DNA from 2 places in the Anabaena sphaerica FACHB-251 genome. Region 1 is predicted to be linked to the other one. Evidence: predicted binding sites of a transcription regulator. Region 1 holds the regulator's gene; the other holds the start of a gene.
What was found. Region 1 encodes NtcA, which controls nitrogen genes in cyanobacteria. Its sites were predicted from a motif close to TNTGTANNNNNNNNTACANA; they were not measured.

Region 1 (7,369 bases):
TCACCGCCTCCTAATAAATAATCTGTGGATATGGTTGACCTTTGTGATACTGGTTGTTGCTGCGCTAGGCTGACAGATGGTAAAGCATTGGTGACAGTCGTTAACAAAACTACAGCCGTAGTTGAATGAGTTAAAATTTTCCACAAATGTATATTAAGCATATTTACCTGAGAATCTGAGACTAGCATCTGTAAAGTTCTAAACATTTTAACGTTGACTATACTTAATTATTGAAGTTCCCTGACACTCTTATTTTCCCGATAAACTCTGTTTTTCCGGATATAACCTGAATAGCGATTCTGAGTTTTTAGTGAAGTTAATTTAAAGCTTAACTCAGTTAGATAAATTAATTGTTAACGATTAGAGCAAGTTTTATGAAATTAGTCAATAGTTAAGAATCAGAATTTATATTTATAGTTCCAATATTTTAAGAATAGATTTATCTAAACCGTAACTGTTTAAATTTATAGGTAGCAACATTATGTTGGGAAATTATTTTGGTAATTAACTCTTAACTCAGACACAGTAGCTCATATCAATTTTCTCTAAATAGAAAAACTATCAATATAGCTGTATCACAAGAAATATAATTTACACTTATGCTTTTTTATTACTTTAAAATTAATTATACATTCTGCCCATATTATTCAGGTAACAACAAACTGCACACAACATCCGTAATCAAGACTAACTCAGGTTTGGTCACTAGAGAAATTGCCTAAACTAGTTAGGTGAAGAATTTTGTTTTTGTATTTGTTGGATAAAGAACTCCTCTAGAGATTGACGAGATAAGTTAATGGTGATGATTTTTCCTCCCATTAATCGTAGACTGGCAAGAAAATCATAGTAATCTTCTTGTAGAATACCGTGCCAAGTGCCATCAGGTTCAAATTGTAGATCAGGTATTCTTTTTTTCAGAACTTCCCCATCGCCACCTTGACCTTTAACATGATATGTGTTTTCTGTGCCTAACAGTTCATTGAGAGAACCAGCACAAATTAATTCTCCTTTTGCCAGAATGGCAATGCGATCGCAAATTTGTTCTACTTCACTCAAAACATGACTGTTGAAAAATATCGTCTTCCCAGCTGCTTTGAGTGAGAGAATAATTTCTCGCATTTGGTAACGTCCCAAGGGATCAAGTCCAGACATTGGTTCATCTAAAAATACTAAATCTGGATCATTAATTAATGCTTGAGCCATGCCAACACGCTGAAGCATTCCTTTAGAATAACGACGCATTAGCTTTTTGCGAGCATCAGTTTGAGATAAACCGACTAATTCTAAAAGTTGGGGAATGCGTTGACGCTGTATCTTGTGGGGAATTTGGAATAACCCAGCAGCTAATTCCAAAAATTCCCAGCCGGTGAGATAGTCGTATAAATAAGGATTTTCTGGTAAGTAGCCAATACGTTGCTTCACAGAGCGATCGCCCAGTGGCTTACCTAATAATAAACCCCTACCGGCAGAAGGTCGAATAATTCCTAGTAACAGTTTTAACAGTGTAGTTTTGCCAGCACCATTGGGACCTAGCAAACCAAAGGTTTGTCCTGGGTAAACTTGTAGAGAACAGTTTTTGAGAGATACAACTTTTTGATTCAGCCAAAAACCAGTGCGATAGACTTTTCGCAACTCAGAAGTTAGGACTACTGGTGGTTGATCTACAGGATTCAGTTGAGGTTCAGGAGTTTCTGCAACAGAATTCATTGTGGTTAAATTACCAATTACCGATTGGGTGTGACTGATTACAAGTTTTACGGTATCACGATAATAAACACCACTATCTTAATGTGTCAATTATCGCCAAGCGAGTAGCTTTCTGGCGCTACCAATAGTAACTTATAACACACCTTTGGAACTGGGAATAGTTTCAGCACGACGAGGATCGATTTCTACTGCCATCCGCATAGCTCTAGCAAAGGCTTTAAAAGTTGCTTCAATAATGTGATGAGAATTAACACCATCAAATTGGCGAATATGCAAGGTCATTTGACTATGATTCACCAACGCCACAAAAAATTCTCGTACCAGTTGGGTGTCATAAGTTCCCACCCGTTGAGTAGGAATGTCTAAACCATAACTAAGATGAGGTCGTCCAGAAAAGTCCAAAGCCACCTGAATCAGAGCTTCATCCAGAGGCGCAAGGAAATTACCAAAGCGGACAATGCCTTTTTTATTACCTAATGCTTGATGTAAAGCTTGACCCAAGGTAATACCCACATCTTCATTAGTGTGGTGATCATCAATTTCCCAGTCACCTTTGGCTTGAATATCCAAATCAAACAGCCCATGAGAGGCGATTTGATGCAGCATATGATCTAAAAAGGGAATCCCTGTGGCAGCTTTGCAGATGCCTGTACCATCGAGGTTGATGGTTACTTGTACATCAGTTTCCCCGGTGGTGCGCTTAACTGTAGCAATGCGGTTGTTAGTCATGAGTCGTAAGTCATTGAAAGAAGGCACTCATGCAAAAGGCAAGAGGCAAGAGTTGATTAATTTTTCCCAGTCTCCAGTCCCCAATCCCCAATCCCCATTACATTCCCATGATTTCATATCCTGCATCTACATACAGGATTTGCCCAGTGATGCCACTAGACAAATCACTACACAAGAAAGCTGCTGTATTGCCTACTTCTAGTTGAGTGACAGTGCGACGCAGGGGTGCGACTTTTTCCACATGATGAATCATATCCAAAATGCCGCCTACTGCTGAGGATGCCAAAGTGCGGATAGGGCCTGCGGAAATACCATTAACGCGAATATTTTGGGGTCCTAGTTCTGCTGCTAAGTAACGAACACTGGCTTCTAATCCAGCTTTGGCTACACCCATGATGTTATAGTTAGGGATAGCTCGGACTGCACCCAAATAGGAGAGAGTAATAATACTACCGCCTTCTGTCATCAAAGGTTTAGCAGCACCGCTTAACTGTACCAGTGAATAGGTACTAACTTCCAAAGCTTTATTGAAACCAGAACGGGAGGTTTGACTAAAATCTCCGGTTAAATCATCTCTGTTTGCAAAAGCCAGACAGTGAATAAGGATGTCTAATTTACCCCATTGCTGGCGCACTGTTTCAAAAGTAGATTGAATTTGCTCCTCATTCTCAACGTTACAGGGAAGGAATAGGCTGGGCTTGAGGGGTTCCACCAATTCTGCAACTTTTTTCTCGAATTTGCCTTTTTCATCTGGCAAATAGGTAATGCCCAGGTTAGCACCTGCTTGGTGTAGTTGTTGAGCAATACCCCAAGCAATGGAGCGGTTATTGGCAATACCTGTGACTAGGGCGTTTTTTCCGGACAGATTCAGCATAGAAATAGGTCAATGTGATCAATCATTAGGAGCATATTTACAATACTAGAAGCTGAGTATATTTTGACCTAGTTGGGGATGGGATTTTCAAAAAATTTAATTCAGTAGGGTGTTGAGAGCGACAAAATTTCTGCAGATTGTTTAAGAAGTTATAAAGATATGGAAAATTTTTCTGCCAAAAAACCTCTTAAGTTGAGTTTGTTAAACTACTGATCAACAATTTTTAGCTAAAAATAACAACAATTAGGTATCATGATAAACAAATGAATATGAAGTGATAAATTTAAGTATAGGAAAAAACAGAAAGGTTGACGGTGCTTTCTTGATTTTTCAGGTGTATTCTTAGGTAATCAGTTTTTGTTTTTCCGGCATTGGGTAGGGGAAGGGAGATGATCGTGACACAAGATAAAGCCCTAGCAAATGTTTTTCGTCAGATGGCAACTGGAGCCTTTCCACCGGTTGTGGAGACGTTTGAACGCAACAAAACGATCTTTTTTCCCGGCGATCCCGCCGAACGAGTTTATTTTCTTCTCAAGGGTGCTGTGAAACTTTCCAGGGTATATGAGGCAGGAGAAGAAATAACGGTAGCATTGCTGCGGGAAAATAGTGTTTTTGGCGTGTTGTCATTGCTAACGGGTAATAAGTCGGATAGATTCTACCATGCAGTTGCCTTCACGGCGGTAGAATTACTTTCTGCACCAATTGAACAAGTAGAGCAAGCACTCAAGGAAAATCCAGAATTATCAATGTTGATGCTACGGGGGCTATCTTCGCGGATTCTCCAGACAGAGATGATGATTGAAACCCTTGCTCACCGAGATATGGGTTCTCGGTTGGTGAGTTTTTTGTTAATTCTCTGTCGAGACTTTGGTGTACCTTGTGCTGATGGCATTACCATTGATTTGAAGCTATCTCATCAGGCGATCGCTGAAGCCATCGGTTCTACTCGCGTTACTGTCACCAGATTGCTTGGAGATTTACGCGAGAAAAAAATGATTTCCATCCACAAGAAAAAGATTACTGTGCATAAACCTGTCACATTAAGTAAGCAATTTACTTAAAAGCTGCTGGGGGAGGAAATTGGTACAAGTTTTGTCAAGTTGTGTTTTGAGAAAAAATACCACAATCGGAGGTAATTTAAAAATTGACTAAATTCTACTTTTGCCAATCTCCTTTCCCCCACAGACAATGGTTGAAAGTAGTAGGCTGTATCTGGAAGCATTTCTGGCGGTAGTTGAAGATGGCCACCGGGTACATCCTGATAGCAGCAATTTTAATTCTGGGAGGCGTGATTGCCACAGTGGGCGATCGCATCGGCACAAAAGTTGGTAAGGCACGCCTCTCATTATTCAATTTGCGTCCCAAAAACACAGCGGTAATAGTAACTATTTTTACGGGTGGTGTGATTTCTGCCTCAACTTTAGCAATTTTATTTGCTGCTGACGAAGGATTACGGAAAGGGGTGTTTGAGTTGGAGGATATTCAAAAAGACCTCAGAAACAAGCGAGAACAACTCAAAACCGCAGAAACTGAAAAAAGCCAGGTAGAAGAAAAGCTTAATGAAGCTAGAAAAGAACAAGCTCAGGCACAGCAGGATTTACAGACAATTAATCAATCTTTACAAGCTGCCAATGCTAAACAACGGATAACACAAGCTCAACTTAACCGCACTATCAGCCAACAAGCCAAAACCCAAGCTCAACTGCAAGGCACTCAAAGCCGACTTGGTGAAGTAGTGATTCAGTACAGACAAGCTATAGCTGAACTAGAAAGCCTTTATAATCAGCGTCAGGCATTGCACAGCGCAGTAGAAGAATTAAAGGCAGAACGCCAGCGACTATATACTGAAGCCAAAAAAGCGATTGAGGAAGCCAAGACAGCCATTGAAAAACGCGATCGCGAGCTTGCTAATCGCCAAGAAGTTATTGAACAACGTGATCAGAAAATTGCTAATTTAGATACACTTATTCAAAATCGCAACTTAGAAATTAAAAAGCGAGAACAAGTAATTGCTACCAGAGAATCTCGCCTCAAAGAATTGGAAAACCAGCAAAAATACTTAGAACAGGAAGTAGCAAGGTTAGAAAAATATTATCAGTCATACCGTGACCTGCGTCTGGGTAAACTGGCCTTGGTTCGTGGTCAAGTTATAGCTGCTGGTGTAGTTCGTGTAGAGCAACCTGCTGCTGCTCGTAAAGTGGTAATCCAAATTTTACAGGAAGCTAACCGCAATGCCAACATTCAATTAAGCGAACCTGGTACAATTCCTGCAAATACAGAGCTATTGCGTGTTACCCAAGAAAGAGTTGAGCAACTAATTAAACAAATTCAAAATGGTCGAGAATATGTAGTGCGAATTTTCTCTGCGGGTAATTATGTCAGGGGAGAAAAACAGATAGAATTTTTTGCTGATGCAATGCCAAATCAACTGGTATTTTCCGCAGGTGAGATTCTAGCTACAACATCTGCTGATATGAAAACTATGACATCATATCAATTACGGCAACGTCTAGACTTGCTCATTTCTGCTTCTCAATTTCGCGCTCGCAATGCTGGTATTGTGGAAACAGTCCAGATAGATGGTACTTTTATACGCTTTTTTGCCCAATTGCAACAGTCCGAGCAACCACTGGAAATTAAAGCCATAGCAGCTGAGGATACCTATACAGCCGGTCCTTTGAGAGTAAAACTTGTAGCAATTTTGAATGGACAAGTTATTTTTAGCACGTAAATAGGTGACTGGTGACTGGTGACTGGTGACTGGTGATTGGGTGATTAATCCTTCCCATCTCCCCATCTCCCCATTTCCCCACTTCCCTATTACCTGTTCCCTGTTCCCTGTTCCCTGTTCCCTATGACTAATACACAACCAGCAATTTTAGGCTTTGATCCTGGTCGAGATAAATGTGGTGTAGCCGTGATGGGATTGGATCGGCAGCTGTATTATCATCAAGTTGTTCCTGCTACTGAGGCGATCGCTCAGATTTCGTCATTGCGGCAAAGTTTTCCTATTTCCTTAATCGTCATGGGAGACCAAACAACCGCGAAAAAGTGGAAACAGCAACTTAATCAGGAATTAATTCCATCCCTGAATATTATTTTAGTTGATGAGCGTTATACAACTCTAGAAGCACGCGATCGCTATTGGCAAATGTTTCCACCAACAGGACTCACCAAACTCTTACCAAAGGGTTTGCGACAGCCTCCGCGACCCATAGATGACATTGTAGCCATCTTATTGATTGAACGCTACCTCAACCGCTTAACTTCCAGCAGTCTTACTGACAACTGACTAATTAGGTTTACTGAGAAAATTTTTTTGTGGAGACAGGCAAGGCAATAGGCAAGAATTAATCTCAGGTTTTTGTGTACATTCTGACTCCTGGCTCCTGAATTCTTCTATTTACAGTTCTGCTCGAATAGTAAAAGCATAATCTCCCCCTGGTTCTAACTGGTAATCTTGTTTTTCCAAAAAGCGGCCGAGAGGTTCTTTAATTAAAGCGCGACCCTGGGAAGGCTTCACAGAAAGTTCTCCCCGCCGGAAATGCCACTGAAAATGCCATTCAAAATCGCCGGCGCTGACATCACCTTCAAGAAAGCCATGTTGCCAAGATTGGCGGGTGATTCTGACATGGGCGGTGGTTTCTGGTAGACGTTTAGCACTCACTATGCTGGGTGTCCAATGAGGGATAAAAAGTGAACCTTGTAGTTGACTTAATTTTTATGTACCAAAAATCTCTGAAATTGACAAATTGGCAAAGAAGGAAAAACTCTCATTTTTTACTGATGTTGCTGGTTGCGAAAATAAAAGTAGTATGAATGTATTAAATTTAACGCTTTCTGTGAAGTTGCTTAGGTAGTTAAATTGGATGGTGCGATCGCAGGATCGAGAAAAAGAAATGATGATGGGGAGTAGGAAGGGCTTAATATACACTAGTGATTTTCAGTCATGTTTGACTAGAAATTGTAACGCGATCGTGAATTAGTAGTTATGCCCTGACAGTAAATCTTTAGGGCAGTCTTTGTTAAGGTCAAAGAGTTGGCAAAAGCCCCTTCCCA
Region 2 (7,369 bases), on a different contig from region 1:
CAGGATATCCTGCCGTTAGCAGGTGGTAGAGTTGCAGCTAAGTTTGAAGATGCGATCGCAGTTGGTAACTACGCCAATGACCATCATTATCCTGGTGTCAAGTTCTCACTGCAACCCAAATCTATTCGCTGGGGAGGACGTTGGACTGGAACACCCTTTACCATTCCCTATCGTTGTCTGATTCCTAAGTCTACAGATGGTTTGCTGGTGTGTGAGAAAAATATTTCTGTGTCCCATATTGCTAATGGGGCTACCAGACTGCAACCAGTAGTCATGGGTATTGGTCAAGCCGCAGGTATGGCGGCTGCTCTATGTTGTGAGCTAAATTGTCAGCCCAGGGATTTGCCCGTGAGGATGCTGCAAACAGCTTTATTAACGGATGAGCGATCGCCTACAGCAATTGTTCCCTTGTTCAATTTACCAATCAATCATCCAGAGTGGTTAAACTGGCAAATTCGTTATTTAAACAACCCAGAAACTTATCCCACAAGTGGAAATTGCCCATGTTTATCGATTGATCAGTGTGATTACTCTAATCTTGATTGTTTCATAGGAATTTTTAATCGCCTAGACCTACAAGATTACAGATTTACTATCACAAACTCAACTGAATTATCACCGCTAACTTGGCAGATTGTGACTTTGGGATCTTCTGTTGATGAGCAATTGCAATTCCTGACCCAAAAACAAAAGCTCGCTGTCTGGGGTCGTCCAAATTCATCTGGTAACTGGCTACTTGTCGAACATATCGACGAAGTATAAAATTGATTTTTTTGCAGTTAAATACAATACTTTTTTATAAATTGTCCGGATCATTAGATAAAAGCTAAGTATCAGTGAAGTAGAGAGTTCTAAAATAGACATCTACTATGCGTGCTGCCATTTCACTTTTAGTATCGAGTCTGGTATTCGGCTCCTTAGCTTTTAACTACGAAGCAGAGTTCACTAGCCTTTCCCGGTTGCTGATTGCTAATTCTGGTTCAGGAGATCTGCTTGCAGACAATTCCAAACCCGGTCCAAACCAACCAGAACAGCCAGCGCCTCATCGCGGTAGTGGACGTAAAGAGTCAATGGAGTTTTTCAGCAATATCCATTCTCTTGTTTAACAACTGTAGCTTCAGACCGCTTGTAGGAGAATTCATTGCCAGTAAAGCAATTAAGTTATGGAATGACTGGGTGTTTATCGTCCTTTACACAAGTTGTAGAACAGAGACAGTTAAAGCACTACATCGCTCATCCACAGTTCCAGATTTTATTTTCTTTGACAGAGATATAAACAGTTAAACCACTACATAACTCAGTCATCGTTTCAGACTTTATCTTCTCTGACAAAGACACAAACAGTTAAAGCACTACACAACTTCACAAATCAGCAACGGTTGAGCATTTCCTCAAAACATCCGGTAATTGTGGTTAACCTGGCGTATATTGGTAACTTATTGACTCATATACGTACTAATCTAGCTTTCTTCAAATGCTTTTGTATTGCATTGAGTTTCTACAGGTTGAAGAGGCAAGCTGAAAAACCAGGTGAGTAGTCCTGAGTTGACACAAATATTGACAACCTTATCCAATCATGGTCAAGCATATACAAAACTACGAGTATGCCTTATGTATAGAGCTTGTCATGTTAGCAACAAAATGTTTTTCTTGTTGCTCATAATGGATTAAAATCCATCAATTAATTGCTTGCGTTTGGCTAAAGCGTGTTCGCGCAGCGTTCGCTTTGCGAATATGCTTATGGAGGGATAACCGCTCCCATGCTCCCGTTGAAGTAAGAAGTAAAGGTCTAGACTCGTCTAGGGTTTATATAGCAGAATAGGACTGTTATTTCTGTGATGAAACCGTTAAATTTGGTGTGATACCAAGCTCGTTGGAATATTTAGTATTGTTTGAGATTCATGGAACAGCCTATTAGTGTAGGGGCAGGTTCAGGCATCTGTTAAAAGTAGTGGATACGATGTTTGTTCCTGCCTCTACTGTTAATCCACAATCTCAAATCCAAATTGGTCTGATGGACTGTTAACGGTTATGCCACTGAAGGCAATAAGATTTCTGCATTATATTAAGCTGGTTTTTGACACTCCCCGGTCTAAAGACGCGGGGATTCTACATTCATAGACTCAAGGGTTTTCAGCCTTCTTTCTTATAAGCAATAAAATATTTGCTCAGAAAGTGGACTTGTATCTCTATGTCTTGAAAGCCCACTTTCTCTAATCGCTCTACCAAGTCATCAGCAATGTAATGTCTGTAGTATGGTTCATGGAACATCTTGGGGAAGCCATCCATCATATCAGCTAAGTCAGGTGAATCATTCATTTGAATCGAATCACAGATAATTAAAACTCCTCCTGGTTTGGTGACTCGGAAGCATTGCTCAATAACTGTCTGACGTACTGAAGCTGGTAACTCATGAAAAAGAAAAACAGAAGTTACAGCATGAAAATAATTATCTAGATAAGGTAATTCTTCGGCATTAGCTTGCAAAAGCTGCGGCAATTCGCCCGGATTTTGACACAATAGTTGATTAGCCTTACGCAAATAAGCTGGCGATAAATCTGTACCAAATAAAGACGCTTGAGGCATAGCTGCTCTTATCAACTTCAATGTAGCTCCTGTGCCACAAGCTACATCCAAAATGCGGAGTTGTCTTGGGGGAAGTCCCTGGAATTTTTGCAGTCCATGTTTAAGGGGAGCCAGAATCCGCCGTCTCATAGGATTGGCTGCACCACCAAAGAGAATTTCTACCTGTAAGTCATACAAGTTTGCTGACAGGTCGCTCAAATAACCATCAGTTTGGTGATGGAAGTTCTGCAAATAATAGTTGGGATAACCCTCTTGATATGTTTCTGGGGAAAAATCTTGATATCTATTTTGTGTGATTCGTTCCCACATCTGGGGTAAATCTAGACAAAGCATTGGATAGTAACGAAAAAAGTCTTCCCAGGAGTTATCAAATAATAAACTTTGGGGATATATTTGTTTTTGGGCATCCTGCCAATCTGCCTCTAGCAGCTGATTTAACCTGTTTTGTAGTTTGACAATCACCTCTGGAGAGGCGTTGCTCATTTGAACTACTGTGGGGTGGACTAGGTTTCTTAACTGTGAACTGAGGATTTTGTGAGCCAGGCCAAAGTAATTTTTGCTCTGTTGAAAGGTTTGATAAGTCAGCTTTGTTAAGTTATCCAGCATAAATAATAGGTGAAGTTTTATTGACTTTAATTATTTTATGTAACTAAAAGTCATAAATAAAGGTTTTTCTGAAAAAGCTACTCCTTTGGACTTATTTCCCAAGGGAAGATGAAGCGCAGGCAAGAAGGGATTTGACATCTGTAGCCGGAGGGGTCTCTTCTGGCTTGGGTAGCAATTTCCAGGGTTGGCGATCGCTCATTTATAAATTTTTGTAACAAAATTGTAATTCCGTAGTGTATGATACAGAATTATGGCTATTATGAATATGTGAAGCAAAAAAGTTAATCAACTATTACTAAAAAACTAGAGAGGATGGTAAGTATGTCTATTCAAGAAAAATCTCGTGCGTTAATGGTACGTCAACATCAGCAAGTTAAGAACCGTCAACAATCAATGCTGATGCGTGCTACACAGGAATTAGGTCTTCCCCAAGAACTATGCCACTACTGGAACCCCATTCAAGGGAAGATAGATCCTACTACACAAACGCTTTATAGCAGCAGTCATGCTTCCATGAGCTAAGAGTCCAGATGGATAGATTCTGAAGGAATATCTGAATAATAGTAAATATCCCAACTTGTTCTAATTCTATTTTTTAGCCAAATTGAAAACTAAAAAAAGCCACCCCAAAGGGTGGCTAAAAATTGACTTAATTGGAATATTAAGTATTAAGGGGTACAACAAGGTTGTACTCCTTTTGCGTTTGATATCCAGACGAAAACCCCTATACTGCTTGCAATTAGCAATCGTAATAGAGGAAAAATTCGTAAGGATGGGGACGCAACTGCATCTGCTTAACTTCGTTAGCCAGTTTGTAGTCAATCCAGTTTTGAATGAAATCTTCTGAGAATACGCCAGTTTCGGTTAAGAAAGCATGGTCATTTTCCAGTGCTTCTAAAGCCAATTCCAAAGAACCTGGAGTAGAAGGAATCTTAGCTAGTTCCTCTGGAGAAAGTTCATAGATATTCTTATCTAAAGGTTCACCAGGATGGATTTTGTTCTTGATACCATCAATACCAGCGCAAAGCATAGCAGCAAACGCTAAGTAGGGGTTAGAAGTCGCATCTGGACAACGGAACTCTAACCGCTTGGCTTTGGGGTTATTACCAGACAGAGGAATCCGCACAGAAGCAGAACGGTTCCCTTGGGAGTAAGCCAAGTTTACTGGTGCTTCATAACCAGGTACTAAACGCTTGTAAGAGTTTGTAGTGGGGTTGGTGATTGCTAACAATGCTGGAGCGTGTTTGAGAATACCACCAATGTAGTATAGTCCCATTTCACTCATACCAGCGTACTTGTCACCAGCAAATAAAGGCTGACCGCCTTTCCAAATAGATTGGTGACAGTGCATACCGGAACCGTTATCACCAAAAATTGGTTTTGGCATGAAAGTAACGGTTTTGCCGTACTTTCTAGCAACGTTTTTGATGACGTATTTGTAGGTCATTAGCCAGTCTGCTGCTTCGATGAGTTTACCAAAGCGGAAACCGAGTTCGCATTGACCACCAGTAGCAACTTCGTGGTGTTGCTTTTCAATAGGTACGCCACAGTCTTTCATAGTTAGCAGCATTTCTGTCCGCATATCTTGAAAGCTATCCGTTGGTGGAACTGGGAAGTAACCTTCTTTGAAGCGGGTTTTGTAGCCCAGGTTGGGGCCTTCCTCTCTACCAGTATTCCAACGACCTTCTACAGAATCTACGTAGTAGTAACCTGAGTTGGCGGTTTGGTCGTAGCGAACATCATCAAAGATGAAGAATTCAGCTTCTGGACCAAAGAAAGCTGTGTCACCAAGTCCTGTAGAAGCAAGGTAGTCTATTGCTTTTTGAGCAATTACACGGGGGCAACGGTTATACCATTCGCCTGTGCGTGGTTCTTTAATGCTACAAATAATACTTAGAGTTGGCTCTTTCATGAAGGGGTCGATCCAAGCTGTGTTTGGATCTAACACCATTGTCATGTCTGATTCTTCGATGCCTTTCCAACCCCGAATGCTGGAACCGTCGAAAGGAACACCATCAGTGAATGAACTTTCATCGATTTGGTCCTGGTACATGGTCAAATGTTGCCAAGTCCCTGGTGTATCAATGAATTTCAGATCAATCATCTGAATGTTTTTGTCTTGAATCATTTTCAAGACTTCTTTTGGGGTTGTCATTGTTACTCCTTATGTACCCATTTTCCTAAAATAAAACCAGACTTTGCCACAATATCCTCACTCTGCGGCGCTAACCCAAGTTGTGACACACCACCAGGAATATCGTAAATAGTTGACTTGAGGCAAGTTTGTGGTTTTTGTTACAGATCGTCTGGATTACAGGTTATATTAACCTTTCTTTCTTAATCTGCACAAAACAAGAAACTTCATCTTAACGGGGTCAACTTTGGCATAGAATCCTTAAGTAGTGGTATGGATGGTTTTGTGCCGTATCTATTTTATGTGAATGGCACAAAATTCTACTGGTGCATGAGTGCAACCAAATTAATATCAAATCATAGATAGTAACGATTGGGAGAAACCGGAATGCGCGATGCAGTTACAACTTTAATTAAGAATTATGACGTAGCCGGAAAATATTTTGACCGGAATGCGATTGATAGCCTCAAGTCTTACTTTGAAACTGGTACGGCAAGAGTGCAAGCGGCAGCTGCAATTAATTCTAATGCGGCAGCTATTGTTAAGCAAGCTGGTTCTAAGTTGTTTGAAGAACTACCAGAATTGATTCGTCCTGGTGGCAATGCTTATACAACTCGTCGTTATGCAGCTTGTTTGCGTGATATGGACTATTATCTACGCTATGCTACTTATGCGCTGGTTGCAGCCAATATGAATGTGTTGGATGAGCGTGTATTGCAAGGCTTACGGGAAACTTACAATTCTTTGGGAGTACCTATTAGCCCTACTGTGCGCGGTATCCAGATTATGAAGGATATTGCTAGGGAACAAGCAGCGGCTGCGGGGATTACTAATACTGCTTTTGTGGATGAGCCTTTTGATTATATGACTCGTGAATTGAGCGAACAGGATGTTTAACTAGATTTGTTGGCGAAGCGATTATAAATCGCGTCTACACAAACAAAGTCCTCATTGAGTGGGACTAATTTATGAGCGCACTTTGGCTGTTTGGGCAAGGTGCGTTTACTTTTTCTAATCCCAAATATAGCAGAAGGCAAGAGGCAATCTTGCTCTCATGCAAGAGTAAAACCCTTGTTATTCTTTGGTTTCAAGGACTAATCATGTCCTAATTATCCTGGCTACAGCTATATGAGTTCAGCTGAAGATGTGTTCTCCATTTACTTGCTCCCGTGGTGTAATTATCCGAACTTAATATTATTTGGGAAAGTAACATTCTTTAAAATATTCATGGGTCCTATATTTTTAAGTAGTTGCAATTGTTCAGTATTCCGCACCAGCAAAGCACCAGCAAACCCCAAAGAATTGATAGAAATTGACTCAAATTCTTCATGAGAACGGGGTACAATCAACATCCAATCTCGCGTAGCTAAAAGATTATAAGCCCTAGATTGTTTATGATTATCAACAGCCCCAATACCAACTGCCTCCAGTAAAGCATGATATTTTTCTAAAGTTACTATGGTGCTTTCTTCCATTTGAAGAGTTGTGAAAGCGTGTAAAAAAGGAAGTTCGGGTATAGATGCGATCGCATCTGAAAAATTTACATCTTTTATTAATGGTGTAATAGGAATCTCTTGACCAGAAAGAGGGACAATTTGTAAATGTTTATGTCGCTGACTCGCACCGGCAAGTTTACCGCCATTGTAAAATACTAAACCATCAAAATCAGCTAAAATTGCCCACATTGCGGCCAAATCTTCTAAAGTAAGTAAGCTTTCTTGTTCTTCAAAAGCGCGGGTAATAATTAGTAGATGATAATCTACAACATTGAATTTATTTAAAATGCACAGATGAGTATCAGAAATATCGGCAACAAATAAATCTTCTTCATAAGGCAAAAAAGGATTAAACTCTTTACCAGTTGCGGCAGTTTGTTTTTCTTGTTTTTCCTTAGCTGCTTTCTTACGGTTTAAGTTAGATAAGATCCGCACCAAGAATTTAACCCCATCCTGTTCGACAAATTCAAATTCCGTCGGGATAGATTTTAGCGCCCCGCATTCTAAAGCGTGTTCAGTCGTTTGTTTGACTTTGGTCCATAATGTT

Region 2: the regulator NtcA is predicted to act here: its motif matches at 5,475-5,494, upstream of glnA (type I glutamate--ammonia ligase).

The regions. Positions count from the first base shown of each region.
Region 1 is NZ_JACJQU010000030.1:30,799-38,167, reverse strand. It holds gene H6G06_RS25750 (polysaccharide biosynthesis/export family protein) at 1-161, opposite strand, end outside; gene H6G06_RS25745 (ABC transporter ATP-binding protein) at 724-1,707, opposite strand; gene hisB (imidazoleglycerol-phosphate dehydratase HisB) at 1,840-2,436, opposite strand; gene fabI (enoyl-ACP reductase FabI) at 2,534-3,310, opposite strand; gene ntcA (global nitrogen regulator NtcA) at 3,700-4,371, shown strand; gene H6G06_RS25725 (DUF3084 domain-containing protein) at 4,551-6,041, shown strand; gene H6G06_RS25720 (pre-16S rRNA-processing nuclease YqgF) at 6,165-6,602, shown strand; gene H6G06_RS25715 (DUF3146 family protein) at 6,714-6,977, opposite strand.
Region 2 is NZ_JACJQU010000001.1:219,819-227,187, forward strand. It holds gene H6G06_RS00850 (FAD-dependent oxidoreductase) at 1-762, shown strand, start outside; gene patX (heterocyst-inhibiting protein PatX) at 870-1,106, shown strand; gene H6G06_RS00860 (class I SAM-dependent methyltransferase) at 2,134-3,192, opposite strand; gene gifA (glutamine synthetase inactivation factor IF7A) at 3,514-3,714, shown strand; gene glnA (type I glutamate--ammonia ligase) at 3,932-5,347, opposite strand; gene apcB (allophycocyanin subunit beta) at 5,714-6,223, shown strand; gene H6G06_RS00880 (ATP adenylyltransferase family protein) at 6,505-7,369, opposite strand, start outside.